Regions from separate parts of the Streptomyces sp. NPDC102274 genome, predicted to be linked through region 3. Evidence: riboswitches for the same ligand, from Rfam matches in the RefSeq annotation. Region 3 holds a riboswitch; each other region holds the start of a gene.
The links. Region 3 has a riboswitch for cyclic di-AMP ahead of ACIRQP_RS30005 (transglycosylase family protein). Riboswitches for the same ligand answer to the same signal wherever they lie in the genome.
Positions count from the first base shown of each region.

Region 1 (3,702 bases), on a different contig from region 3:
GATGGCCGCCTACCGGCTGCCGCACGACGGCACCCGTGAGTGCGACGCCGCGGATCTGGCGCTGACCGTCCTCGGCGGCGGCGAGTCCTCCCGGCTCCACAACCGGCTGGTGCGCCGCGACCGGACCGCGGTCGCCGCGGGCTTCGGACTGCTGCGCCTGGCGGGCGCGCCCTCCCTGGGCTGGCTGGACGTGAAGACCTCCGGCGGTGTCGAGGTCCCGGAGATCGAGGCCGCGGTCGACGAGGAGCTGGCACGCTTCGCCGCCGAGGGCCCCACCGCGGAGGAGATGGAGCGGGCCCAGGCCCAGCTGGAGCGCGAGTGGCTGGACCGGCTCGGTACGGTCGCCGGCCGCGCCGACGAGCTGTGCCGGTTCGCCGTGCTCTTCGGCGACCCGCAGCTGGCCCTGACCGCCGTGACCCGCGTCCTGGATGTCACCGCCGAGGAGGTACGGGCCGTCGCCGCGGCGCGGCTGCGCCCCGACAACCGCGCGGTGCTGGTCTACGAACCGGTCACCGCCGACGGCGACGAGGCCTCCGCCGATGAAGACGAGACCGACGAGCACGAGGGGGCGGACCAGTGACCGACGCTGCCGTGACCATGGACTTCCACCCACGCCCGACGGCCGGCGAGGCCAGGCCCTGGGCCTTCCCCGCCCCCGAGCGCGGCGCTCTCGACAACGGCCTGACGGTGCTGCGCTGCGACCGTCCCGGGCAGCAGGTGGTGGCGGTCGAGATCAATCTCGACGCCCCGCTGGACGCCGAGCCCGAGGGATTCGACGGCATCGCCACGATCATGGCGCGGGCCTTTTCCGAGGGCACCGACAAGCACAGCGCCGAGGAGTTCGCCGCCGAGCTGGAGCGCTGCGGCGCCACGCTCGACGCGCACGCCGACCACCCGGGCGTCCGGATCTCCCTGGAGGTCCCCGTCTCCCGGCTGACCAAGGCCCTCGGCCTGCTCGCCGAGGCGCTGCGGGCCCCCGCCTTCGCGGACAGCGAGGTCGAGCGGCTCGTGAGCAACCGTCTCGACGAGATCCCGCACGAGACCGCCAACCCGGGCCGCCGGGCCGCCAAGCAGCTCTCCAAGGAGCTGTTCCCGGCCTCCTCGCGCATGTCACGGCCGCGCCAGGGCACCGAGGAGACGGTGGAGCGCATCGACGCCGCGGGCGTGCGCGCCTTCTACGAGGCGCATGTTCGCCCCGCCACCGCCACCGCCGTGATCGTCGGTGATCTCACCGGCGTCGGTCTCGACGAGGTCCTCGCCGAGACCCTCGGCACCTGGACCGGCGACACCGTCGCTCCCCGTCCCGTGCCGCCCGTGACCGCCGACGACACGGGCCGCGTGGTGATCGTGGACCGGCCCGGCGCCGTCCAGACCCAGCTGCTGATCGGCCGCATCGGCGCCGACCGGCACGACCGGGTCTGGCCCGCCCAGGTCCTCGGCACATACTGCCTGGGCGGCACGCTCACCTCCCGGCTGGACCGGGTGCTGCGCGAGGAGAAGGGCTACACCTACGGCGTACGGGCCTTCGGTCAGGTGCTGCGCTCCTCGGCGCCCGACGCGCCGGGCGGTGCGACCGGCGCGGCGATGCTCGCCATCAGCGGCTCCGTGGACACCGAGTCCACCGGCCCGGCGCTGGACGACCTCTGGACGGTCCTGCGCACCCTCGCGGCCGAGGGGCTGACCGACGACGAGCGCGATGTGGCCGTCCAGAACCTGGTGGGGGTGGCCCCGCTGAAGTACGAGACGGCGGCCTCCGTCGCGGGCACGCTGGCCGACCAGGTCGAGCAGTTCCTCCCGGACGACTTCCAGGCGCAGCTGTACGCGCGGCTGGCCGAGACCGGCACCGTCGAGGCGACGGCCGCGGCCGTCAACGCCTTCCCGGTGGACCGGCTCGTCACCGTGCTCGTCGGTGACGCCGCGCAGATCAAGGAGCCGGTCACGGCTCTCGGGATCGGCGAAGTGACGGTCGTCACCGGCTGATCCGGCCGCTTCATGGAACCCCGGTGGCTTCGGCCGCCGGGGTTTCCCTTTATGTCCCTCTTTGTTGGTGAGGGTGGCGCTCTGCCCTGTGGTGTGCGCTACAAAGGGGCCTGTCTGTTTGGTGATTGAAAGACCACCTGCTTAACGTCGGTCCGGCTGTCCGCCAGTTACGCCGCGTCCGCGGCATCGGGCAGTCATCGCCGAGTCCCCGTCAGGCGCGAGCCCGGGGAGCCGGGGACCCATCACGTCCCTGGGGTGAATCGGACGGCCTTCGCGGCTCGATCGCGCGGAGGGGTCCGTAGGAGACCTTCCTGCTCCGAACCCGTCAGCTAACCCGGTAGGCGAGAAGGAAGGAAAGGACCAGCCACCTCCATGGCGTTCACCCGTGCCACCGGGAAGCATCGTGCCCGCAGCCGTATGAGCCGCAGGAGCGTGAGCGTCGCGGGTGCCGCGACGCTCACCGCCACCGGCGTCATCAGCACCCTCGCCGCTTCCCCGGCGCTCGCCGCCGACACCGGCGCGGCCGCCGCCCGGCAGACCGGTCTGACCCAGGCCCTGGTCATCAACGACTCTCTCGCCGGCACCATCGACGCCCAGGCCGACGCGCAGCGCCGGGCCGCCGCCGAGGTCAGGGCGAGGGCCGAGGCGGCGCGCAAGGCGGAGGCCCGTGCCAAGGAGATCCGCGCGGAGAAGGAGCGTGCGGCCCGGGCCGCCGAGCGCGAGCGCCTCAATGCCTTCCGGCTCCCCATCGCCGGCTCGTACATCACCACCGGGTACCGGGCGGGCGGCTCGCTCTGGTCCTCCGGCAGCCACTCCGGAATCGACTTCCACGCCGCCTCCGGCACGTCCGTCGTGGCCGTAGGAGCGGGCACCGTGGTCGAGGCGGGCTGGGGCGGCTCGTACGGCAACAACATCGTGCTGCGGATGAGCGACGGCACGTACACCCAGTACGGCCACCTCTCCTCGATCGGCGTCGCCGTCGGCCGGAGCGTCATCCCGGGGGAGCGGATCGGCCTCTCGGGCGCGACCGGCAACGCCACCGGGCCGCACCTCCACTTCGAGGCCAGGACGGGCCCCGACTACGGCTCGGACATCGACCCCGTCGCGTATCTGCGTGCACACGGCGTGAGCGTCTGACCACTCCGCCCCCCGAAGACCCCGGCCCGCGCCGGGGCCTTCGGCGCTCCGCCCCCGTGCCCGCCACGTCCGCTGGCCAAAAGATATCCATTGATTCCGGGCACCCATCGGAAATCCGCGATGATTGCAATAGAGTCACGGAACAGGCGTCAATCGGCGGCGTTTCGCGCGGATTAAGGCGGAGGTTCGGACATGCGCGTTCCCGCGCACTCGGTATGCACGGCGATTCGCGACGACATCGTCTCCGGCGTATTCGAACGTGGCAGCCGGCTCACGGAGGAGCAACTGGCACGGCGCTACGGCGTCTCCCGCGTCCCGGTGCGCGAAGCCCTGCGCACGCTGGAGTCGGAGGGCTTCGTGACCACCCGCCGCCATGTCGGCGCCTGCGTGGCCGAGCCCACCGAGCAGGAGGCGGCGGACCTGCTCGAAGTGCGGCTGCTGCTGGAGCCGCTGGGCGCCGCGCGCGCCGCCCAGCGCCGTACGGAAGCCCATCTCAAGGTCCTGCGCGGCCTGGTCAGACTGGGGCAGGAGCGCGCCCGCAGAGGCCAGGGCGAGGATCTGCGCTCGCTCGGCGCCTGGTTCCAC
Region 1 is NZ_JBIWLW010000024.1:23,467-27,168, reverse strand. It holds gene ACIRQP_RS27960 (M16 family metallopeptidase) at 1-580, shown strand, start outside; gene ACIRQP_RS27955 (M16 family metallopeptidase) at 598-1,980, shown strand; cyclic di-AMP (ydaO/yuaA leader) riboswitch at 2,169-2,338, shown strand; gene ACIRQP_RS27950 (M23 family metallopeptidase) at 2,353-3,117, shown strand; gene ACIRQP_RS27945 (GntR family transcriptional regulator) at 3,310-3,702, shown strand, end outside.
Region 1: it holds a riboswitch for cyclic di-AMP, as region 3 does, so the genes downstream of both, ACIRQP_RS27950 (M23 family metallopeptidase) here and ACIRQP_RS30005 (transglycosylase family protein) in region 3, are expected to answer to the same signal.

Region 2 (3,702 bases), on a different contig from region 3:
TGATGTCATTGCCGCCGGCGCAGAACGTCACCAGATCCGGGGCGAGTTCCTTCGCGCGCGGAATCTGTTCGTCGACGATCTGGTCGAGGAGCCGGCCGCGCACAGCGAGATTGGCGTACCGGAAATCGCCGTGGGGGGTGCTCTCCGTCGCACCCGAGACCGGCAGTTGGTCGGCGAGCAGGACCGCGAGCCGGTCAGCCCAGCCGACATACATCCCGTCGGGGCCCGGATCTCCCACCCCCTCGGTGAAGCTGTCGCCGATCGCCGCGTACGACCCGAGTACGCCATTTCTTCTTGATCTCGAATCGTCTGCCACAGCACCACATCATTCACCGGCAGATGTGACCTACGCGACCGTAAGGAGGGGTTGACGCCGGGTGAGATATGCCATCGGTCAATTTTCAGCCAAGCGGGAATAGGCGAAAACCACCGCTGCCCGGCACGGAAAGTGCCGGGCAGCGGAATGGGCTGACGTGATCCGACGAATCAGATGTCGACGCCATTCTGCCGGAGGTAGGCCACCGGGTCGACGTCCGAGCCATAGTCGGGGCCGGTACGGATCTCGAAGTGCAGGTGCGGTCCGGTGGCGTTGCCGGTGGCACCGGAGAGTCCGATCTGCTGGCCCGCGCTGACGCTCTGGCCCTCGGAGACGTCCAGGGACGACAGGTGGCCGTACTGCGAGTACATGCCGTCGCTGTGCTGGATGACGACCTGGTTGCCGTACGAGCCGCCCCAGCCGGCCGTCACGACCGTGCCGTCGGTGACCGCCTTGACGGGGGTGCCCGAGGCCGCCGTGAAGTCGACACCGGTGTGGTAGCCGCTGGCCCAGCTGGAGCCGGCGGCCTGGTACGGCGTGGAGGTCGGTCCGTCGACCGGCGCGTTGAAGCCGGAACCGGTGCTCTGCGCCGCGTTGTCGGCGGTGGGGTCCTGCTCGGCGGTCGAGGTGGCGGACTCGTCCGTCGAGCCGCTCGACGAAGAGTGGTCGGCCGAGGAGGCGGAGTCGGACGACGAGCCGGAGTCCGACGAGGAACTGGAGTCGGCCGAGGAACTGGAGGACTCCGCGGGAGCCTCGGACGAGGTGCTCGCCGCGGCCCTCGCGCCGAGGGTCAGCTTCAGGCCGGGGTGGATCAGCGACGGGTTGTCGCCGACGGCCTCGCGGTTGTCCTGATACAGCCGATGCCAGCCGCCCCGGACATGGTGCTCGACGGCGATCTTGGAGAGATAGTCCCCGGCGACCACGGTGTAGTTCCTCGCGACCTTGGTGGCGGCGGTGTGTGCCGAGGCGGAGACGGCCTGCGGAGCGGCGGCGGGGGCGGCCTTCTCCGCGGCGTGCGCGCCGGTGGCGCCGAGGAGCGGAAGCGCGATGGCTGCGCCACCCGTGCCGGCGGCGATGAATCCACGCGAGATCGGGTTGGTCTTGGAACGGCGGTGCTTACCCTTCGCGGGCATGGCGAATTCCTCTCCGGCGCCTGCGAGGTGAGCTGTCGGGTTCGGGCTGGAGATGCCCGGCCGCGCGAGATGCGCGACTTCACCCCGAGCCGCCCGGAGTTCCGGATCGGCGTATCACCTGGTTCCCCCGCTCCTGCCACGCGTTGATGGATGGATGCGAATTCCAAGCGGCGGCAGGATTCGGCGATCCGCTCGGATTGAGGCTGAAGGTAAGCGAGTCGGACGGCCGGAACAAGATGCTGTATTCCCGCGATCGCACCCGTTTCAAATATCGTTCTGGTTATCCGGTCACCCTGCGTGGATTCAGATCTCCAATTTCCTTACAGGGCAGCAATTTCCCTTCCCGCTACCACCACGCAACGTCACAGATATGATCCTGCTCACGGTCCCGAGCCCATCTCCCCTGCGACCGGGGCAGGTTATGCGGAATCACCCATTCCGGACAGATAGGCATATGGGTCATATTCCTCGGCGCGAGGTGTCCGAATAATGCGCTTCTGGCCCCTCCGGGGCTGGGCTGATTGCAACAGGTTGCCTGAGGAACAAATGTCGTAGGGTCGGAAGTCGACATCGTCGGCGAGCCGCGCCGACGGCAGACACGGAGGAGCACGCCGTGACGCAGCAGCTGCCGCAGGTCCCGTCGACAGAGCCCGAGTTGTCCGGCGTGCGCAACTTTCGCGACGTGGGCGGGCTGCCGACCACGGACGGCCGGCGGGTGGCCCACGGCAGGCTCTTCCGCAGCGGACACCTCGCCAACGCCACCCCTGCCGATGCCGCCTTCCTCTCCTCCCTCGGCCTCCACACGATCTTCGACTTCCGTAACGCCGCGGATCTGAAGCTCGACGGCGCGGACGTGGAGCTGACCGGTGTACGCAATGTGAACCTGCCGCTCACCGATCCGGCGGACGGCGCCGAGTTCTGGCTGATGGTGCGGGACGGCGATCTCGACCAGCTGCGCTCACTCCTCTCGGAAGGCAGGGCGGCGACCCGGATGATCGACTCGTACCGGACGATCATCACGGAACGCACCGCCGAGCACAGCCGCGTCCTGCACTCCCTCGCCGAGGACAGCGTCCCCGCGCTCATGCACTGCGCGGCGGGCAAGGACCGGGCGGGGCTCTCCATCGCGGTGTCCCTGCTCGCCGTCGGGGTGGAACCCGAGGCGATCGAGGCCGACTATCTCAAGTCGAACGACCCGCACCGCCGCTACCCGATCCGCCGCAGCGACAACTCCCCCACCGGGATGTCCCCCGAGGTGATGGAGCTCCTCAGTCCGCTCTTCGACGCGCGCGCCGAGTACCTCGCGGCGGCCTTCGAGACCATAGAGAAGACCTGGGGCACCACCGACCGTTATCTGACCGAGGGTCTCGGGCTCGCCCCCGAGACCCGCGAGCGGCTCCGCACCCGCCTCCTCGACCAGGGCTGAGCGAGCGACGGCGACAGCGGGGATAGCGGAGGGGGGAGCCGCGGCCTCGAAGGAAAGCCGCTACCCCCGAGCCACCACCTCCAAGCCACTACCCCCGCGCGCCCATCTCGAAGACCAGATAGAGGAAGGCCGCGAAGAGATGGCCGGCGATCAGGTAGGCGACGAGCCGGATGACCAGCCCGCGGGGGAACTTCCCCTCCTCCTTCATGACATGACCGGGCGCGGGCTTCTCCGACACGGGGTTCTCCGACACGGGGTTCTCTGACTCGGGCATGGTGGCAGACCTCTCTCAGCAGGTCAGCGGCGATGGGCCCCGGCGCCGAGGCACAGCTCGGCGGCGGGGCTCTGCAGCAGGGTATGGACGAAGAGCAGCTCGGTCCCCTCGGGTCCGGCCGCCGCGATCCGGTGCGGGGTGAGCGAGTCGAAGTGCGCGCTGTCCCCGGGGTCGAGTACGTGTACGGCGTCTCCGAGGGTCAGCCGCAGCCGCCCTTCGAGGACATGGAGCCACTCCTCACCCGGGTGCACGCGGACGAGGTCGCCCTGCGCCCCGTACGGGACCTGGAGCCGCAGCGGCTGCATGGCCCGCCCCGAGCCGCCCGCCTGGTGGTACGTCCAGCCGTCGGCCTCGACCGGTTCCGTCCGGCCCGCCCGGACGATGGGATCGCGCTCCGGCGGCACCTCCCCGAGCAGCTCGGAGACGGTCGTACCGTAGGTACGGGCGAGGCTCAGCAGCATCGGGAGCGACGGCTGTCTGCGGCCGGTTTCCAGCCGGGAGAGATGGGCCGGGGAGAGCCCGGCCCGCCGGGCGGCGGTCTCCAGGGTGAGCC
Region 2 is NZ_JBIWLW010000066.1:3,731-7,432, reverse strand. It holds gene ACIRQP_RS40275 (SGNH/GDSL hydrolase family protein) at 1-316, opposite strand, end outside; gene ACIRQP_RS40270 (peptidoglycan DD-metalloendopeptidase family protein) at 487-1,449, opposite strand; cyclic di-AMP (ydaO/yuaA leader) riboswitch at 1,454-1,645, opposite strand; gene ACIRQP_RS40265 (tyrosine-protein phosphatase) at 2,063-2,875, shown strand; gene ACIRQP_RS40260 (DUF6126 family protein) at 2,964-3,149, opposite strand; gene ACIRQP_RS40255 (helix-turn-helix domain-containing protein) at 3,173-3,702, opposite strand, start outside.
Region 2: it holds a riboswitch for cyclic di-AMP, as region 3 does, so the genes downstream of both, ACIRQP_RS40270 (peptidoglycan DD-metalloendopeptidase family protein) here and ACIRQP_RS30005 (transglycosylase family protein) in region 3, are expected to answer to the same signal.

Region 3 (3,702 bases):
ACCCTGCTGACCCGGCTGCCCGATGTGCGGCTCGCGGGAGATCCTGCCGATTTGCGCTGGCGCGGAGGGCTCATCATGCGTGGATTGCGCACGCTTCCGGTGCAGTTCACGCCATTGTCCGGCTGAAGGGCGGCCGGCTCGGGTTCCTGACGGCCCGTCAAGACTGTGACTTTCACGTGATCTCCGCTGCATCGACTTGTGACAGCAGTTCGAGTACCGCTACGTTCTCGAAAACTCAGCCGCCACACGCAGCAGTCGAAACATCAGTCACACGGAAGGCAATCGCATGCGCTCCGGGAACGGCCGACACCGTCGACCTCGCCAGGCCCCCGCTCTGATCGTCGCGGCAGGGGTGACCGGCTCGGCGATCGCTATTCCGCTGCTCGGTGCCACCAGTGCCGGCGCGGCCGACGCCTCCACCTGGGACCGCGTCGCCGAGTGCGAGAGCGGCGGCATGTGGAGCGCCGACCTCCGCAACGGCTACTACGGCGGACTCCAGATCTCCCAGGAGACCTGGGACGACTTCGGTGGCGCGGAGTACGCGGCCAGCGCCGACCTCGCGAGCCGCTCGCAGCAGATCGCGATAGCCGAGAGGATCCTCGACGCGCAGGGGCCGCGGGCATGGGCCAGTTGCGCCGCGATCTCGGGGCTGACGGTGGGCAGTGCCGCGCCGGGCGTGGACCCCGGTACGACGCCCGAGGCGACACCCGAGTCGTCCGCGCCCCCCAAGCCCTCCGAGACGTCCGGGAAGACCGAGAGCTCCAAGCCCTCCGAGGCGTCCGGGAAGACCGGGAGTGCCGACCCGTCGGACACCTCCTCGGGCACCTCCACGGACACCCCCACGGACACCTCCTCGCCCACGCCGGACGCGACGGTGCCCGACGGCGTGACGCCCGCTCCCTCGGACTCCTCGGGGGCCCTTGGCTCCTCCGGGTCCGCCGACGACGACGCCAAGGGCAAGCACCGCGGCGACGCCGCCCCGGACGATGCCGCGCCGGGCAATTCGGGCGAAGGGCGTGAATCCGGCCGTCATGCCTCGCGAGGTGACGGATCGACACGTCATGCGGGCGGCGCGACGGACAAAACGGAAGGCGCGGGCGTGGCGGATGGTGAGTACACCGTCCGTGCGGGCGACTGCCTTTGGCTCATCGCCGACGAGCGCGAGGTGCCCGGGGGGTGGACCGCGCTCTATGAGGCGAACAAGGACACCGTCGGCGCCGACCCCGACCTGATCCTTCCTGGCCAGACCCTTGATCTCGGCGTGAAGTAAGGGCAGTTAGGGGCCCTATGTCCACTTCTGTGAAAGTGAGACAAGGGTCTCTTTGCCGCAACTGGGGTCTTTTGGCCCGTCGGTTGGGCCGTTTCATCTCCGACCTGCGCAAATGAGGTCGTTCCAGGGGGAGGTAAGGGCGATTTTTCCTTGATGTGCTTCTTTGAACAACGGACAGACCTGTGATTACGGTCTGAACCGCTCGCACCGCGGGCCCCGTCGACCGTCACGCCGAATCCTGCCGTCGGTCGGGGGGAGTAATCGACGCGTCATGCGCCGTAGGCAGGAGCGGGGGACCCAAAGGTTCGCGCCGGGCTCCAGCCGTCGAGAGACGGCCGACGACCGGCTTGGGGTGAAGCCATGTGCGACAGAGCACATGGCCGGGCAACTCACTTGGCCCGAACCCGACAGCTGACCTCGTAGGCGTCGGTGAGGAGATGTTCCATGCTGCTGCGTTCCAGCAAGGCCAAGCACCGCCGCCCGTCGAAGGCCGTCCACTACGCCACGCTCGCCGGGGTCACCGGTGCCGCCGTCGCCGCCCCGCTGATCGGTGCGACCTCGGCCTCCGCCGCGACCGCCTCCGAGTGGGACCAGGTCGCGCAGTGCGAGTCCGGAGGCAACTGGTCCATCAACACCGCCAACGGCTTCTACGGCGGCCTCCAGTTCACGCCGTCCACCTGGGCCGCCTACGGCGGTACCGCGTACGCCGCCCGCGCCGACCAGGCGAGCAAGTCCCAGCAGATAGCCGTCGCCGAGAAGGTCCTCGCCGGCCAGGGCAAGGGCGCGTGGCCGAACTGCGGCGTGGGCCTGTCCAGCGCCGCGTACGACGGCGGCTCGGCCACCCCGAGCACCCCGAGCACCCAGAAGCCGGCTCCCCAGCGGCAGGCGCAGCCGAAGCAGCAGTCCCAGCCGAAGCGGCAGGAGACCACGCGCAGCGCGGCCCAGCCGGCCTCGCGCGGCGAGAGCCGTCCCACGACGATCAAGGAGGGTGACGGCGAGTACAAGGTCAAGCCCGGCGACTCCCTCTCCAAGATCGCCAAGGCCGAGGACGTCAAGGGCGGCTGGAAGAAGCTGTTCGACCTGAACAAGGACATCGTCAGCGACGCCGACGTGATCTACCCGGGCCAGCAGCTCCACCTGAGCTGACCCACCGGGGAGCCTCCGGGGAACCACCGGGAACCCTCCGGGATCCCTGGGCCAGCGGGCCCCCTGGGACTCAGCCGGACCCCCCTGGGACCCGAGCCCCCCGGGACTCAGCCGGGAACCACTCGGGTCTCGTCCGGGCCCTACCCGATACCACCCCGGCCGGGCGCGTAATCCCCCGTACGCGCGCCGGGCCGGGGTTTCGGCTGTGGCGCGCCCGTGGGCGGCTGTGGCTCCGGCGGTGGGGGAATCGGGCCTCATTATTTCGTCTTAGGGGGCGGGCACCGGCCGACCGATGACCCCGCGCCGGTTAGTCTCTTGGCGCAAGGCCAATGAGACCCTGCACTCCAAGCGTCACATCCCAGAAGGAGATGCTCGTGCCGTCCATCGACGTCGTCGTAGCCCGGGAAATCCTCGACTCCCGAGGCAACCCCACGGTCGAGGTCGAGGTCGGCCTCGACGACGGCAGCACGGGTCGTGCTGCTGTCCCCTCCGGTGCCTCCACCGGTGCGTTCGAGGCCCTTGAGCTCCGCGACGGTGACCAGAACCGCTACCAGGGCAAGGGTGTCGAGAAGGCCGTCCTCGCCGTCATCGAGCAGATCGGCCCGGAGCTGGTCGGGTACGACGCCACCGAGCAGCGCCTGATCGACCAGGCGATGTTCGACCTGGACGCCACCCCGGACAAGTCGTCGCTCGGCGCCAACGCCATCCTCGGCGTCTCCCTCGCCGTCGCGCACGCCGCCTCCGAGGCCTCGGACCTCCCGCTCTTCCGCTACCTCGGCGGCCCGAACGCGCACCTGCTGCCCGTTCCGATGATGAACATCCTGAACGGCGGCTCGCACGCCGACTCCAACGTGGACATCCAGGAATTCATGATCGCCCCGATCGGCGCGGAGTCCTTCTCCGAGGCCCTGCGCTGGGGCGCCGAGGTCTACCACACCCTCAAGAAGGTCCTGAAGCAGAAGGGCCTCTCCACGGGCCTCGGCGACGAGGGCGGCTTCGCGCCGAACCTGGAGTCCAACCGCGCCGCGCTCGACCTCATCCTCGAAGCGATCAAGGAGGCCGGTTACGTCCCCGGCCGCGACATCGCGCTCGCCCTCGACGTCGCCGCCTCCGAGTTCTACAAGGACGGTTCGTACGAGTTCGAGGGCAAGTCGCGCTCGGCCGCCGAGCTGACCGAGTACTACGAGGAGCTCGTCGCCGCGTACCCGCTCGTCTCCATCGAGGACCCGCTCTTCGAGGACGACTGGGCCGGCTGGAAGGTCCTCACGGACAAGCTCGGCTCCAAG
Region 3 is NZ_JBIWLW010000027.1:96,297-99,998, reverse strand. It holds gene ACIRQP_RS30015 (cytochrome P450) at 1-126, shown strand, start outside; gene ACIRQP_RS30010 (transglycosylase family protein) at 287-1,270, shown strand; cyclic di-AMP (ydaO/yuaA leader) riboswitch at 1,535-1,711, shown strand; gene ACIRQP_RS30005 (transglycosylase family protein) at 1,715-2,416, shown strand; gene eno (phosphopyruvate hydratase) at 2,785-3,702, shown strand, end outside.

Region 4 (3,702 bases), on a different contig from region 3:
GAGGCCGACGGGCGGCTGAGGAGGCCGGTCGCTGGGCAGGTCGTGGAACGGGTTTCTGGACGCCCGGCGACAATGTCCGCGGCGGCGGCCGGTATCCGGGCGGACGTGGCCGTACCGGACGCAGGCTGGTGCGGGTGCTGCCCGTGCTGGTGATCATTGCCGCGGTGATCTTCGACCTGGTGACCCCGACGCGCGTCACCGCGTCCCCCCTCTTCGCCGCGGCTCCGCTGATCGCCGCCCCGTTCTACCCGATGGCCGGCACCGTCATCATCGCCTTCACCTCGCTGGTCGCCGAGGTGGTGCTGCATACGCATGCGGACACCCAGTTCCAGGTGGAGTCGATCAGCGAGGTGCTGACGGTGCTGGTGGTCTCCCTGCTGGCGCTGTACATCAACGGTGTCGTACGGCGCAGCGGTGAGCGGCTGGCCTCCGCCCGCGTCATCGCCGAGACCGCCCAGCGCGCCGTGCTGCCCAGACCCGCCGAGCGGATCGGGGGGCTGCGGATCGCCGCGCGGTACGAGGCGGCGCAGGAGGGCGCGTTCATCGGCGGGGACCTCTTCGCCGTACAGGACACGCCGTACGGGGTGCGGCTGGTGGTCGGTGACGTACGGGGGAAGGGTCTTGACGCGGTCGAAGCGGTGGCGGTGGTCATCGGGTCCTTCCGGGAGGCCGCCGAGCAGGAGAGTTCGCTCGAAGCGGTCGCGCAGCGGCTGGAGCGCGCGCTCAGGCGGGAGGGGACGCGGCGGGACGGGCTCGATGTCTTCGAGGGGTTCACCACGGCCGTGCTCGCCGAGATCCCGCACGACGAGGGTGTGGTGCGGCTGGTCAACCGCGGCCACCCCGAGCCGCTGCTGATGCGCGGCGACGGCGAGGTGCGGATGCTCATCCCGAGCGACCCCGCGCTGCCGCTCGGGATGAGCGAACTGGGCTCGTGGCCGGACCGCGCGGAACAGGCCCTGTATCCGGAAGGCGCGACGCTGCTCTTCTACACGGACGGGCTCACCGAGGCGCGCGATGCCCATGGGGTCTTCTACGTCCCGCGCGAACGGCTCGACGGACGGGTTTTCCAGGGGCCCGACGAGATGCTCCAGGCGATCATCGACGACGTGCGGCGGCACACGGGCGGCGGGAGCCAGGACGACATGGCGCTGCTGGCGGTCAGCCGGCCCTCGGAGGGTGAGCCGGAGCGGCGCAGGACCATTCCCTTGGTGCCGTGAGTCGGCGGCCGGCGCCGTGAGGCGGACGCTGGTGCCGTGAGACGGCCGCGGCCGGCGCCGGAGCCGGCTCCCGCGACGGCACCGGAATCGCCCTCGCCGGAGCCCTCGCCACCGTCCGTAGTCGAGAGGTACCGCTCCGCATAACATTTGACACACCGTCAGAAATGCGAACCGCCCTGACGGGCCCTCAACTCGCCCGATTGCGTTCCTGTCTGTCCTGGTACGTCCGATGCGAAGTCGTTAACGATCACCCGGAACAGCTTGGAATAAGGCCCGGGTCTCTATTAACGTTCGATAACGCAGCGCGGTCGTCCCAGCCGTCGCAAGAGATGGCACCGTGCGCACGCGCCGAATCCCGCGAGGGAACCGGGGAACCACCAATTGGGGTGAATCGGGTGTCTTTTGTCGCCTTGTGCGGCAGGAGCGCCCGTAGGAGACCTTCCTGCTCCGAACCCGTCAGCTAACCCGGTAGGCGAGAAGGAAGGAAAGGAGCACGCCTCAGTGGCGTCCAACAAGCCTGCCCCCGAAGCCCTCTTCGAAACACGCTCCCCCGGCGACGAGCCGGACAGGGCATGGGGGGAATGGAACCCCACCGAGGAGTCCATACGGCCCGTACGCGGCAGGCACCGCGTCGCCAAGCAGCGCGGACTGGCCCGTAGCTCCACTGTCCTCGGTGTCGGCGTCATCGCCGCCGTCGGCGCGGGCGGCATCGCCACCGCGCAGGACAAGCCCGCGGTCTCCATATCCCTGCCCGACGCGATCACGGACAAGCTCCCGGACGCCAAGTCCCTGCCGGGAATGGGCTCCCTCGGGTCGGACGACTCCGAGCCCGAAACGCTCGCCGCCCCGCTCACCACCGCCGGGCTCACGGTCACGGACACCGAACAGGGCGCCACCGACGCGGGAGAGGCGCTGCGCGCCCGTATCCTCCAGCAGGCCGAGGCGCAGCAGACCGGGGCCGACGCGGCGCGGCAGGCGGCCGCGGAGTCGGCGGCGGCGAAGAAGGCCGCGGCCGAGGCCAAGAAGCAGCAGACCGAGGCCGAGAAGAAGATCGAAGAGGCGAAGAAGAAGGCCGAGGCGGAGGCCAAGGCCAAGGCGGAGAAGGAACGGCTGGCCAAGCTGGCCGCCAGCTACGCGATCCCCACCTCCTCGTACACGATCACCTCGACCTTCGGTCAGTCCGGCTCCCTGTGGTCCTCCGGCTACCACACCGGCCTGGACTTCGCCGCGCCGACGGGCACCCCGCTCAAGGCCGTGCACAGCGGCACCGTCAAGTCGGCCGGCTGGTCGGGCTCGTACGGATACCGCACGGTCCTGGAGCTCGATGACGGCACGGAGATCTGGTACGCCCACCAGTCGTCCATCAGCGTGAGCGCCGGGCAGAAGGTCACCACCGGCGAGGTCATCGGCAGGGTCGGCGCGACCGGCAATGTGACCGGCGCGCATCTGCACCTCGAAGTCCACACGGCGGGCGGCACGGGTATCGACCCGATGAGCTGGCTGCGCGGCAAGGGCCTCACCCCGTAGACCTCCCTTCCGCGGACCTTTCCTCCACAGACCTTCCCCGCGGGCATCTCCCCGCGGACGTTCCTCCATACGGCCCACATGAGGGCGCGGAGCGGAATAGGGCGGACTCCTCGGGGAGTTACAGCCGCCCGTGACCACTCTGCGCCCTCTGGGCTCCTCCGACCTGCACGTTTTCCCGCTCGCCCTCGGCGGGAATGTCTTCGGCTGGACCGCCGACGAGACGGCCTCCTTCGCCGTTCTCGACGCGTACGCCGCCGCGGGCGGGAACTTCATCGACACCGCCGACCTGTACTCCTCGTGGGCACCGGGAAACGAGGGCGGTGAATCCGAGACCGTCATCGGCAACTGGATCGCTTCGCGCGGCAATCGCTCCGAGGTGCTGGTCGCGACCAAGATCGGCGCGCACCCGCGGTACAAGGGGCTCCGGGCGGCCACCATCACGGCCGGCGTCGAGGAGTCGCTGCGCCGGCTCCGTACGGACCACATCGACCTCTACTACACGCACTTCGACGACCCCGAGGTCCCGGTCGAGGAGATCATCACCACCCTCGACCAGTTGGTGAAGGCGGGCAAGGTCCGCGCGATCGGCGCCTCCAACATCGACGCGGAGCGGCTGGCCGCGTCGCTCGCCTTCTCGGAGAGCGAGGGGCTGGCCCGTTATGTCGCGCTCCAGCCGCGGTACAACCTGGTCTCCCGGGACACGTACGAGGGCGACCTCCGGGACACCGTGCGGCGTCACGGCCTCTCGACCGTGCCGTACCCCGCGCTGGCCTCGGGTTTCCTCACCGGTAAGTACCGTCCTGGGACCACGGTCGACAGTCCTCGTGCCGGCAGGGCGGCCGAATATCTGAGGTCCGAGCGGGGCGCCAAGGTCCTGACCGCGCTGGACCGGATCGCCGGGGCGCGGGACGCCGAGATCCCGACCATCGCGCTGGCCTGGCTGGCGGCGCAGCCGACC
Region 4 is NZ_JBIWLW010000049.1:17,082-20,783, forward strand. It holds gene ACIRQP_RS37995 (PP2C family protein-serine/threonine phosphatase) at 1-1,217, shown strand, start outside; cyclic di-AMP (ydaO/yuaA leader) riboswitch at 1,554-1,707, shown strand; gene ACIRQP_RS38000 (M23 family metallopeptidase) at 1,719-2,744, shown strand; gene ACIRQP_RS38005 (aldo/keto reductase) at 2,875-3,702, shown strand, end outside.
Region 4: it holds a riboswitch for cyclic di-AMP, as region 3 does, so the genes downstream of both, ACIRQP_RS38000 (M23 family metallopeptidase) here and ACIRQP_RS30005 (transglycosylase family protein) in region 3, are expected to answer to the same signal.